4 regions of the Pantoea sp. ABR1s genome follow, and region 1 is predicted to be linked to each of the others. Evidence: predicted binding sites of a transcription regulator. Region 1 holds the regulator's gene; each other region holds the start of a gene.
What was found. Region 1 encodes CRP, which controls carbon source genes, mostly activating them, when cyclic AMP is high. Its sites were predicted from a motif close to ATGTGANNNNNNTCACAT; they were not measured.
Positions count from the first base shown of each region.

Region 2: ACXKZD_RS18840 (PTS mannitol transporter subunit IICBA) is a predicted target of CRP. The motif match lies at 1,565-1,582, and genes of this name have one in related genera.
Region 3: glpT (glycerol-3-phosphate transporter) is a predicted target of CRP. The motif match lies at 1,450-1,467, and genes of this name have one in related genera.
Region 4: yrbN (protein YrbN) is a predicted target of CRP. The motif match lies at 1,491-1,508, and genes of this name have one in related genera.

Region 1 is NZ_CM173823.1:424,095-427,230, reverse strand. It holds gene ACXKZD_RS01975 (phosphoribulokinase) at 1-198, shown strand, start outside; gene ACXKZD_RS01970 (OsmC family protein) at 443-847, opposite strand; gene crp (cAMP-activated global transcriptional regulator CRP) at 1,151-1,783, shown strand; gene ACXKZD_RS01960 (YccS/YhfK family putative transporter) at 1,841-3,136, shown strand, end outside.
Region 2 is NZ_CM173823.1:4,015,527-4,018,662, forward strand. It holds gene ACXKZD_RS18830 (gamma-glutamyltransferase family protein) at 1-337, shown strand, start outside; gene ACXKZD_RS18835 (DUF3053 domain-containing protein) at 575-1,291, shown strand; gene ACXKZD_RS18840 (PTS mannitol transporter subunit IICBA) at 1,724-3,136, shown strand, end outside.
Region 3 is NZ_CM173823.1:3,917,589-3,920,724, reverse strand. It holds gene glpT (glycerol-3-phosphate transporter) at 1-1,322, opposite strand, end outside; gene ACXKZD_RS18430 (carboxylate/amino acid/amine transporter) at 1,696-2,559, shown strand; gene ACXKZD_RS18425 (YehS family protein) at 3,071-3,136, opposite strand, start outside.
Region 4 is NZ_CM173823.1:3,624,477-3,627,612, reverse strand. It holds gene pnp (polyribonucleotide nucleotidyltransferase) at 1-395, shown strand, start outside; gene nlpI (lipoprotein NlpI) at 525-1,409, shown strand; gene yrbN (protein YrbN) at 1,515-1,571, shown strand; gene ACXKZD_RS17080 (DEAD/DEAH family ATP-dependent RNA helicase) at 1,588-3,136, shown strand, end outside.

The DNA.
Region 1 (3,136 bases):
CTGGATGAGAGCTTTGTGGTGATCCACTTCCAGGCGCTGGAAGATATCGACCTCCCCTACCTGCTGGCGATGCTGCAGGGCTCGTTTATCTCGCACATCAATACGCTGGTGGTGCCTGGCGGCAAAATGGGTCTGGCGATGGAGTTGATCATGGGTCCGCTGGTGAAGCGGCTGATGGAAGGCAAACGAATAGAGTAAGAGGCCAAAAGAGCCTTTCCAGACTAATGCCAATGCAGGATGAATCTGACAGCAGCGAAAAAGCTTAACACGCAGGGTACCGGGTCAGAAGAGGAAAGCGTCCCGCGCCAGGGACGGCGCGGGCCGAGCGGCCATGGATGGCGGTTTTGCGTCTTTCCGATCTGACCCGGTTCCCAGCGCAGGCACAGTCTGACAGCAGAGCACGACAGATTTTGCCCGCGACCTTAAAAGATCCCTGCTGGTACTAAAGTTCGATCACTTCATAGCTATGGGTAATGTTGACGCCTTTACCCAGCATGATGGCCACAGAGCAATATTTTTCAGCAGAAAGATCAACAGCGCGTGAGACCGCTTTATCCTGGAGGGCTTTGCCACTCACGATAAAATGCAGGTTGATGTGCGTAAAGATTCGCGGCGCCTCTTCACGACGTTCTGAGGTCAGTTTTACTTCACAATCAGCCACATCGTTTCGGCCTTTTTGCAGAATTGATACCACGTCAATCGCGCTGCATCCGCCCGCCGCCATCAGCACCATCTCCATTGGGCTGGGCGCTTTATCACCCGAATTTCCATCCATCAGTATCTGATGGCCGGATGAGGATTCTCCGAGGAATGTCAGCCCTTCTACCCATTTCACTCTTGCCTGCATGATTTTTGCTCCGGAATACGCTGTTTTGTCGCCAGAGTACGCTTTCGCCTGGTAAACAGCAATCCAGAGAAATCCGCCCGTAGCTGAAGCGAGACAACAGAAGACAGTCGGCAAAAGCTGTGCTACAAACAGTGCTGAAAATATTTTTCGTCACCCGATGACGAAGCCGGGAAGGATGATGCGCACTGCGCCTGATGCGGCCCGAATAATTTCCTGAAATGGAAACGCTTGAAGCTTTCACCGCCTGACAGGGAAAACTGCCCCCTGTATTTTGGGCACGATTACAACAGAGGATAATAGCGAATGGTTCTCGGCAAACCGCAAACAGACCCTACACTCGAATGGTTCCTGTCCCATTGCCATATTCACAAGTATCCATCCAAAAGTACGCTGATTCACCAAGGTGAAAAAGCAGAAACGCTTTACTACATCGTGAAAGGTTCCGTTGCGGTTCTGATTAAAGATGAAGAAGGCAAAGAGATGATTCTTTCCTACCTGAATCAGGGCGATTTTATTGGTGAACTTGGCCTGTTCGAAGAAGGCCAGGAGCGCAGCGCCTGGGTACGTGCGAAAAGCGCGTGCGAAGTGGCGGAGATTTCTTACAAGAAATTCCGTCAGCTGATCCAGGTTAACCCTGACATCCTGATGCGACTCTCATCGCAGATGGCGCGTCGCCTGCAGGTGACGTCTGAAAAAGTGGGTAACCTCGCTTTCCTCGACGTAACCGGACGCATTGCACAGACCCTGCTCAACCTGGCGAAGCAGCCAGATGCCATGACGCATCCCGACGGCATGCAAATTAAAATCACTCGTCAGGAAATTGGCCAGATTGTTGGTTGTTCACGTGAAACCGTGGGCCGTATTTTGAAGATGCTGGAAGATCAGAACCTGATCTCCGCACACGGCAAAACCATCGTCGTTTACGGCACCCGCTAATTCCTGTCACCCACGGCGTGATGGCAACATCACGCCGTTATTGTTTGTGTTGGGCCGATGTGGCGTCGAATTATTTACCATCCTGAAGTTAACTACGCCTTGCGGCAAACGCTGGTGCTCTGTCTGCCGGTGGCGCTGGGCTGGTTGGCTGGCGACCTGCAAAAAGGTCTGCTGTTCTCATTAGTGCCCGCCTGCTGCAACATCGCCGGTCTGGATACCCCGCATAAACGCTTCTTCAAACGCCTGATTGTTGGCGGCAGCCTGTTTGCCCTCGGCAGCTTTCTGATGCAGTGGCTCACCCTGCATGCTATTCCGCTGCCGCTGATTCTGTTTGCCATGCCCTTATTGCTCGGCGTTACCGGGGAGATCAGCCCGCTGCATGGTCGTCTGCTGCCCGGCACCCTGATTGCCGCCATCTTTACCCTGAGCCTGATTGGCCGCATGCCAATCTATGTTCCCCCGCTGCTCTATATCGGCGGCACGCTATGGTACGGGCTCTTTAACTGGTTCTGGTTCTGGCTGTGGAAAGAGCAGCCAATGCGCGAAAGCCTGAGCCTGATCTATCGCGAGCTGGCTAACTACTGCGACGCAAAATATACCCTGCTGACGCAGCTGACCGATCCGGAAAAGGCGCTGCCGCCGCTGCTGGCTCGTCAGCAGAAAGTGGTCGATCTGATTAACACCTGTTATCAGCAGATGCATATGCTGTCGGCAAGCCGCGATCACAGCCATAAACGGCTGACGCGCGCCTTTCAGGTGGCGCTGGATCTGCAGGAACATATCTCGGTCAGCCTGCATCGGCCGGAAGAGGTGCAGAAGCTGGTCGAACAGAGCCACGCCGAAGCGGTGATCCGCTGGAATGCCAAAACCATCTCGGCCCGGTTGCGGGTGCTGGCGGATAACATTCTCTATCACCAGCTACCCGATCGCTTTGCGATGGATAAACAGCTCGGCGCGCTGGAGAAAATCGCCCATCAGCATCCCGACAATCCGGTGGGTAACTTCTGCCTTTACCACTTCAACCGCATCGCGCGGGTCCTGCGCACCCAGAAACCCCTTTATCAGCGCGATCTGATGGCTGACCGCCAGCGCCGTCTGCCGCTGTTACCGGCGCTGCGCAGTTATCTCTCGTTTCGCTCATCGGCCCTGCGCACTGCCGGCCGCTTTGCGGTGATGCTGATGCTGGGCAGCGCGCTGGCGCTGTTCTTCAACATCCCCAAACCCTACTGGATCCTGATGACCATCATGTTCGTCAGCCAGAACGGCTACAGCGCTACCCGTGTCCGCATTCAGCACCGGGCGCTGGGCACTTTTGCCGGTCTGGTGATCGCGGCCGCCACGCTGCGCATGGCG
Region 2 (3,136 bases), 470 kb from region 1:
GGGCCAGCCGCTGATGGCATTTGGCGTGATGGGCGGCCCGATGCAGGCGCAGGGGCACCTCCAGCTGGCGCTGCGCATTATGCTGCACCAGCAGAATCCGCAGGCCGCGATTGATGCGCCGCGCTGGCGCGTGGTGCAGGGACGCGAGGTGGTATTTGAATCAACCCTCGATCGCAATACCCTGAGCACACTGCGCCGCATGGGTCACAACGTGGTACTGGAAGATCCCCTGAGTAATTACAATTTTGGTGGCGCGCAGGCGATAGTGCGCGATCCGCAGGGCTTTTACATTGCGGCCAGTGAGAGTCGCAAAGATGGTCAGGCGGTGGTGTTTTAAGGTCGCGGCAGTGAGTGTCAGGCTGCTCAACCCCTCCTTCATCTCTGCGCGCTCAAGCCTGCAATGGCAGGGAACGCAGCACGCCCTGAGGCGCAGGCGGTCCCATTCTGTAACCGGCGTTTCAGAAAGCATCTGTTTCACAGGTGGTTTCACGTTGTGCCGTGGCTCGGGTTTGTTCTATTCTTTAGGCCATTCCTACCTGGACATCTGACAGTATCACCGACAGGAGTTGACCCTATGGCTTCAGGACTTACACGCCTTATGGCACGCGGCGGCATTATGCTCGCTGGCGCGCTGATCGTGCTGCAACTCACCGCATGCGGTGATAAAGAAGGCGAGCAGCGCAAAGCATTTATCGATTTTCTCCAGAACACTGTGATGCGCAGCGGCGAGCATCTGCCCAGCCTCAGCGAAAACCAGAAGCAGAGCTTTGGCAACTTCGCCAGCGATTACGCCATTATGTATGGCTTCTCGCAGCAGGCGAACAAAGCGGTTGAACAGGGTATGCGTCCGGTGGTGGATGAGCTTTCTGCTATTCGCGTTCCGCAGGATTATCTCAGCCGTCGTGATTCCCTGCGTCAGGCGACCAGCGCACTGGTGATCGTCACCCAGCAGATTGAAAGCGCCAAAATGCAGGCGGATAGCAGCAAGGCGACCCTGAAGCAGCCGGATGACCTGAAAAAAGTCTACGACACCGCCTATAACAAAGTGGTGACGGTGCCCGCCAATCAGCTGATTCCTCTGCTGCCAAAACTCCAGGCGCTGAGCCAGGGTGCAGTGCAGACCGGCGATTTCCTGCAAACGCAGGGAACCCGTGTCAGCTTCAATGATGGCGGCGTACAGTTCCCGACTCAGGATCAGGCTTCGCAATATAACGCGCTGATGAGCACTTTATCCGCCAATTCGCAGGCGCTTCCTCAGGCACAGGCTGCCGTCCAGGGTGGTCTGCAGTAAACCCGCTTTACGGGCAGGCGCTAATCGTCTGCCCGTCCCACTCTCTTTTCTCCTCCCACCCAATCACCCGCTGAATGAAGTGTGATCTGGCGCATTTTCAACCAAAAATAGTTTGTGATCTAAGTCACATATATATAACAAATCAACGTCAAACAAGTGTGATTCACCTCACAGATAACCGGCCACCCCGTCTAAAAATCAGCCAACTGAGCCTGAGCTACGCCTTAAAGTGTGATCAAAATCACGCTAATCACCCCTGCCACCACCCTTAATCAGTGATGTAGATCACACTTACCCCGCACGCTACGCAGCGTCAAATTCGCGTGATAGAGTCCGCGTGCATACAGTAATACCACCGGCTTTGGGTCGGGGTGGCTAAACAAAAACAAGCGCGCTCTCCTATTGCAGCGCGTCTCAATAAGGGGTGGGTTTATGTCCTCATCAGTGAAGGTCAAAGTACAAAGCTTTGGTCGCTTTCTGAGTAATATGGTGATGCCAAACATCGGGGCGTTTATCGCCTGGGGTATCATCACCGCACTGTTTATTCCAACTGGCTGGATCCCTAACGAAACGCTGGCCAAACTGGTTGGCCCGATGATCACCTACCTGCTGCCACTGCTGATCGGTTTCACCGGTGGGCGTCTGGTGGGCGGCGATCGCGGCGGCGTGGTCGGTGCCATTACCACCATGGGTGTGATTGTCGGTGCGGATATGCCGATGTTCCTCGGTGCGATGATTGCCGGTCCGCTGGGCGGCTGGGCAATCAAGTCGTTTGACCGGGCGATTGACGGCAAAATCAAAAGCGGCTTCGAGATGCTGGTCAACAACTTCTCGGCCGGTATTATCGGGATGATACTGGCACTGCTGGCGTTCCTGGCGATCGGTCCGCTGGTAGAAGGTCTGTCACACATTCTTGCCGCGGGCGTGAATCTGATGGTGCAGAACAACCTGCTGCCACTGACTTCGATCTTCGTCGAACCCGCGAAAATTCTGTTCCTGAACAACGCCATTAACCACGGTATCTTCTCGCCGCTCGGTATCCAGCAGGCTAGTGAAGCCGGCAAATCCATTTTCTTCCTGATCGAAGCCAACCCGGGTCCGGGTATGGGCGTGCTGATGGCCTATATGTTCTTTGGTCGTGGCAGTGCTAAACAGTCTGCGGGCGGTGCGGCAATCATCCACTTCCTTGGCGGCATCCATGAGATCTACTTCCCGTATGTGCTGATGGCTCCTCGTCTGCTGCTGGCAGTTATCCTTGGCGGTATGACCGGCGTCTTCACGCTGACGGTGCTGAACGGTGGCCTGGTCTCTCCTGCCTCACCGGGTTCAATCCTGGCGGTGCTGGCAATGACGCCAAAAGGGGCCTACTTCGCGAACATCGCTGCTATCGCTGCCGCCTTCGCCGTCTCCTTCGTGGTGTCCGCTATCCTGCTGAAAACCAGCAAAGTCAAAGAAGATGACGATATCGAAGCCGCGACCCAGCGCATGCATGAGATGAAAGCGCAGTCTAAAGGCCAGAGCGGCGCGGGTGCCCCAGTCGCCAGCGATGCCATGAGCGTTGAACTGCATCACGTGCGTAAAATCATCGTCGCCTGTGATGCCGGTATGGGTTCCAGCGCGATGGGTGCAGGCGTACTGCGTAAGAAAGTGCAGGACGCCGGGCTGAGCAATGTGTCGGTGACCAATACCGCGATCAACGCCCTGCCGGGTGATGTCGATCTGGTGATTACCCATCGTGATCTGACTGAACGCGCCATCCGCCAGGCTCCGCATGCGCAGCATATCTCGCTTAACAACTTCCTCGACAGCGCGCTCTACAGCACTCTGACCGAGCGTCTGGTGGCG
Region 3 (3,136 bases), 570 kb from region 1:
TGTTTGTGTTCGCTGACCATGGTCAGTAACAGCAGGATAACCGCCAGCACACAGCCAGCAATCATCACCATGAAGCCGCCGTCCCAGCCGAAGTAATCGACGGTGTAACCGACAATGGCGCTGGCCGCCACCGATCCACCCAGATAGCCGAACAGGCCGGTGAAGCCCGCCGCCGTCCCCGCCGCTTTTTTCGGGGCCAGCTCCAGCGCGTGCAGACCAATCAGCATCACCGGACCGTAGATCAGGAAGCCAATCACAATCATACAGGCCATATCGACGCCAGGATTGCCCGCCGGGTTAAGCCAGTAGATCACGGTCGCGATGGTTACCAGCGTCATAAAGAACACCCCGGTCGCACCGCGATTACCGCGGAACACTTTGTCCGACATCCAGCCGCACAGCAGCGTTCCGGGGATCCCCGCATACTCATACAGGAAGTAAGCCCACGACGATTTATCCAGCGTGAAGTGTTTTACTTCTCTGAGATAGGTCGGCGACCAGTCGAGAATGCCGTAGCGCAGCAGATAAACAAATACGTTGGCCAGCGCGATGTACCACAACAGCTTGTTCGGTAGCACATATTTCATGAAGATCTGTCTGGCCGTCAGCTCCTCTTCGTGGCTGGCATCATAGTCGGGCGGATAGTCGTTTTTGTACTCTTCAATCGGTGGCAGACCACAGGATTGCGGCGTATCGCGCATCAGCGCAAAGGCCAGAATCGCAATGGCGATGGCGCCAAATGCCGGCATATAGAGTGCTGCTTTCCAGTCGTTGAACCATGCCATACCGAGCAGGAACAGCAGAGGCGGAATACCGCCGCCGACATTATGGGCGCAGTTCCAGACCGAAACGATCCTGCCGCGCTCTTTCTGCGACCACCAGTGAACCATGGTACGTCCACAAGGTGGCCAGCCCATGCCCTGGAACCAGCCGCAGATAAACAGCAGCACGAACATCACCATAATGCTGGAGGTGGCCCAGGGAACGAATCCCATGATCAGCATCACTGTCGCAGCCAGAATCAGGCCTGCCGGTAAGAAGACGCGCGGGTTTGAGCGGTCAGAGACCGATCCCATGATGAATTTTGAAAAGCCGTAGGCGATGGATATGCCGGATAAGGCAAAACCGAGATCGCCACGTGAAAAACCCTGCTCTACCAGGTAGGGCATGGCGAGTGCGAAGTTTTTTCTGACCAGATAGTAGGCGGCGTAACCAAAGAAGATCCCGATGAAAATTTGCCAGCGCAGACGACGGTAGAGCGGATCAACGTGATCCTCCGCCACCTGCGGCTGACGTGGTGCAGGTTTAAAAATGCTCAGCATCAGTGAGGCCCTCCAGGGCACATTATGGTTTTTAATTCCCAGCAGGTTGGGGCAGGAAAAGAGCAGAAGAAAATGGACGCAGAATGTTCCATTTCGCGCAAAGAATAGTGTTAGTTGCGCAACGTTACTGTGATGAATGACACATTTGTTACACTTTTATTACATTCTGGAGCGGAAGTGATCATGCGATGGATCATTTCGCGCATTTTATCTGGCTGAAAGATCCTTATGCAGACAGTTATGTCAGGAAGCGAAAGCCCTTTCCGATGGCTATTCTGATCGCCTGGTTTGTAATCAGATGTCAACCAGATTTCACAGCCTGATGGCAGCACATTGTTTACACTGACGGCCTGTTAATTTCGGGGTCGTCACCGTGTTTTTATTGATTATTACCACCATTCTGTGGGCCTTTTCGTTCAGTCTGATTGGCGAATACCTTGCCGGGCAGGTGGACAGCTGGTTCTCTGTACTGATGCGACTGGCGCTGGCTGCGCTGGTATTTTTACCTTTCCTGCGCTGGCGTGGTCATCGCCCTTCAACGCTGTTGCTTTACATGCTGGTCGGGATGCTGCAGCTGGGCGTGATGTATCTGCTGAGTTTCGAAGCCTATCTCTATCTTAGCGTGTCGGAATTCCTGCTGTTTACGGTGATGACGCCGCTTTATGTGACGCTGATTTACGATCTGATCAGCCGTCGTCCACTGCGCATCGGCTATATCTTCAGTGCACTGCTGGCTGTGGCAGGTGCGGCCATTATTCGCTATGACAAAGTCAGCGATCATTTCTGGTTTGGTCTGCTGTTAGTGCAACTGGCAAATATCTGCTTTGCGGCGGGAATGGTGGGCTATAAGCGTCTGCAGGAGACCCGCCCGATGCCGCAGCACACGGCCTTCTCCTGGTTCTATCTGGGTGCAGTGTTGATTGCGGTGATCGCCTGGTGTGCCTGGGGCAATCCACAGAAGTTGCCGACCACCTCATTGCAGTGGGGCATTCTGGTCTGGCTGGGCATTGCGGCTTCCGGTCTCGGCTATTTTATGTGGAATTATGGTGCGACCCAGGTCGATGCCGGCACGCTGGGCATTATGAATAACATGCACGTTCCTGCCGGGCTGCTGGTGAATCTGGCTATCTGGCAGGAGAAACCGCACTGGCCAAGCTTTATTGCGGGCGCGCTGGTGATCCTCGCCTCGTTGTGGGTGCATAAGCGCTGGGTGGTGGGGCGCGGTGACCGATCATAAACAGGGCTGTTGCATGGGTGCGGCCTCCCGGGCTGGCGCGTCCGATCGCGAAGGAATCTCACATCCCTGTGGATCGGCCGGGCCATCCCTGGCCCGGACGCTTCGCTCTTCAGACGCGCCAGCCCTGGAGACTTAACAGCATCATCGCAGTTGAACCAGGGGCTCAGAGCGAATATGAAGGAGGGTATGGAGCGCTGAAACGTAGAGCATTCGCGATGGAGCTGGCGTGTGCGATCGCGAAGGAATCTTCCAGGATGGTTCAGAAATGCTCCCGGCGCTTTTTTCCCCTGCGACGAAGGCTCTACCGATGACCCGCTTTCACTCCCCAGGGCTGGCCTGGTGTTGCTAATTAAAAAGCCATGAAGAAGCTTAAGGGAAGAGGTGGCGCAACTGAGGAGCAAAGCGTCCGAGCCAGGGATGGCGAGGCCGTGCTGCATGGATGCAGGCTTTCTTTGCGATCAGATGCGCCACTTCTGACCACGCAGGTACCCGAAGCGTTCAGCCACAGACGTTAAGCAGGCTTTTCACTCTTAGGACGCTGAATCATCGCCAGCCCTTTCAGGAAGTTACGCAGAAT
Region 4 (3,136 bases), 860 kb from region 1:
AGACCGGCACAACGATTGAAATTGAAGATGACGGCACCGTGAAAATCGCTGCGACCGATGGTCTGAAAGCGAAAGAAGCGATTCGTCGTATCGAAGAGATTACCGCAGAGATCGAAGTGGGCCGCGTTTACAGTGGTAAAGTGACCCGTATCGTTGACTTCGGCGCCTTTGTTGCAATCGGCGGCGGTAAAGAAGGTCTGGTTCACATTTCACAAATCGCTGATAAGCGCGTTGAGAAAGTGACTGACTATCTGCAGATGGGTCAGGAAGTACCGGTTAAGGTGATGGAGGTTGATCGCCAGGGCCGTGTACGTCTGAGCATCAAAGAAGCGACAGAATCTAAGCCGCAGGCTGAAGAAGCTGTCGCGGTGACCACGCCTGACGCTGCTGAATAAGTCGTTGCTGATTTGCCCCTCTCTGCCTGGCAGAGAGGGGCGTTTGTATCATCGCGAGGGCGGGAATCCTTGTGCACAGCAGGCGGATGACAGGATGGTTATCCCAATGTTTGTATTCGGGAGTGGGAAATGAAGCCTTTTCTGCGCTGGTGTTTTGTTGCGACAGCTTTGACGCTGGCAGGATGCAGCAACTCCAATTGGCGTAAGAACGAAGTTCTTGCAGTGCCTTTACAGCCCACACTGCAGCAGGAAGTGATACTGGCGCGCATGGAACAAATTCTTGCCAGTCGCGCTCTCACCGATGATGAACGCGCACAGCTGTTATATGAGCGCGGAGTGTTGTATGATAGTTTAGGTCTGCGGGCATTAGCGCGGAACGATTTTTCGCAAGCGCTGTCTATAAGACCAGATATGCCCGAAGTGTTTAACTACTTAGGCATATATTTAACGCAGGCGGGCAACTTTGATGCCGCCTATGAAGCGTTTGATTCTGTACTTGAGCTTGATCCAACTTACAACTATGCGCATTTAAACCGTGGTATCGCCCTCTATTACGGCGGTCGATACAAGTTAGCGCAAGATGATCTGCTGGCGTTTTATCAAGACGATCCTAACGATCCTTTCCGCAGTTTGTGGCTCTATCTCGTTGAACGTGAGATGGATGTCGACAAGGCAAAAGTCGCGCTTCAACAGCGTCACGACAAAGCGGTCAGAGATCAATGGGGATGGAATATTGTCGAGTTCTACCTTGGAGATATCAACGAGAAAACGTTGATGGAAAGTCTCAAGGCGGACGCAACGGATAACACCTCGCTCGCTGAACATCTCAGTGAAACCAACTTCTATTTAGGTAAGTACTACCTAAGTCTGGGGGAGAAGGACGACGCGAAAGCGTTGTTCAAACTGGCGGTGGCCAACAACGTCAATAACTTTGTTGAACACCGATACGCATTGTTGGAACTGGCGCAACTCGGCCAGGCACAAGACGATTTATCAGAATCTGACCAGCAATAGCTGACGAACTTAATTTGCCTGTAAAACCTGTTAAGTCATCATCTTAAAGGATGAAGGCTTTTCTGTTCGTCAAAACTTTTAATTTGAGCCGGTTCACACTTTTTGATGAAAATGACTGAAAGTTTTCACGACGAGTTATGTAGACTGGCCGCCGCAATCTAAGAGGCACGTGTACTACATGACTGATATTCAAACCACTTTTGCTGACCTTGGCCTGAACGCCGACATCCTTGAATCACTGAATGGCATGGGCTACGTAAAGCCATCCCCAATCCAGGCTGAGTGTATTCCTCACCTGCTGGCGGGCCGTGACGTGTTAGGCATGGCGCAGACCGGGAGTGGTAAAACCGCGGCGTTCTCTCTGCCGCTGTTACATAACATTGATCCTACTGTTAAAGCGCCACAAATCCTGGTGCTGGCACCTACCCGCGAACTGGCGGTACAGGTTGCTGAAGCAGTTACCGAATTCTCTAAACACATGCGTGGCCTGAACGTGGTTGCCCTTTACGGCGGCCAGCGTTATGACGTGCAGCTGCGCGCACTGCGTCAGGGACCACAGGTTGTTGTGGGTACGCCTGGCCGTCTGCTTGACCACCTGAAACGCGGCACGTTAGACCTTTCTAACCTGCGTGGCCTGGTGCTGGATGAAGCAGACGAAATGCTGCGCATGGGCTTCATCGAAGACGTTGAAACTATCATGGCGCAAATTCCAGCCGATCATCAGACCGCGCTGTTCTCTGCAACCATGCCGGAAGCGATTCGTCGTATCACCAAACGCTTCATGAAAGATCCACAGGAAGTGCGTATTCAGTCAAGCCTGACCACGCGTCCTGATATCAGCCAGAGCTACTGGACCGCTTACGGTCGTAAAACAGACGCACTGGTTCGCTTCCTGGAAGCAGAAGACTTTGATGCTGCCATCATCTTCGTGCGTACCAAAAACGCAACCATGGAAGTGGCAGAAGCGCTGGAACGTAGTGGCTATAACAGCGCCGCGCTGAACGGTGACATGAACCAGGCTCTGCGTGAGCAGACGCTTGAGCGCCTGAAAGATGGTCGTCTCGACATTCTGATTGCAACCGACGTTGCGGCCCGTGGCCTGGACGTTGAGCGCATCAGCCTGGTTGTTAACTACGACATCCCGATGGACTCAGAATCTTACGTTCACCGTATCGGCCGTACCGGTCGTGCTGGCCGTGCTGGCCGTGCGCTGCTGTTCGTTGAGAACCGCGAACGCCGTCTGCTGCGTAACATCGAACGTACCATGAAGCTGACTATTCCTGAGGTAGAACTGCCTAACGCAGAACTGCTGGGTGAGCGTCGTCTGGCTAAGTTCGCTGCTAAAGTTCAGCAGCAGCTGGAAAGCAGCGATCTGGATCAGTACCGTGCTCTGCTGGCTAAAATGCAGCCAGAAGAGGAAATGGATCTGGAAACACTGGCAGCTGCACTGCTGAAGATGGCACAGGGCGAACGTCCTCTGATTCTGCCACCAGAAGCACCGCGTCCGGCACGTCGCGAATACCGCGATCGTGACGAGCGTGATGGCCGTCGTGACAGCCGTGAAGCGCGTGGCGATTCTCGTGCTCCGCGTGAAAACCGCGAAAGCCGTGATGGCGATCGTCCACGTCGCGAACGTCGTGACGTTGGCGAAATGCAGCTGTACCGCATCGAAGTAGGCCGCGATGATGGTGTTGAAGTTCGTCACATCGTTGGCGCTATCGCTAACG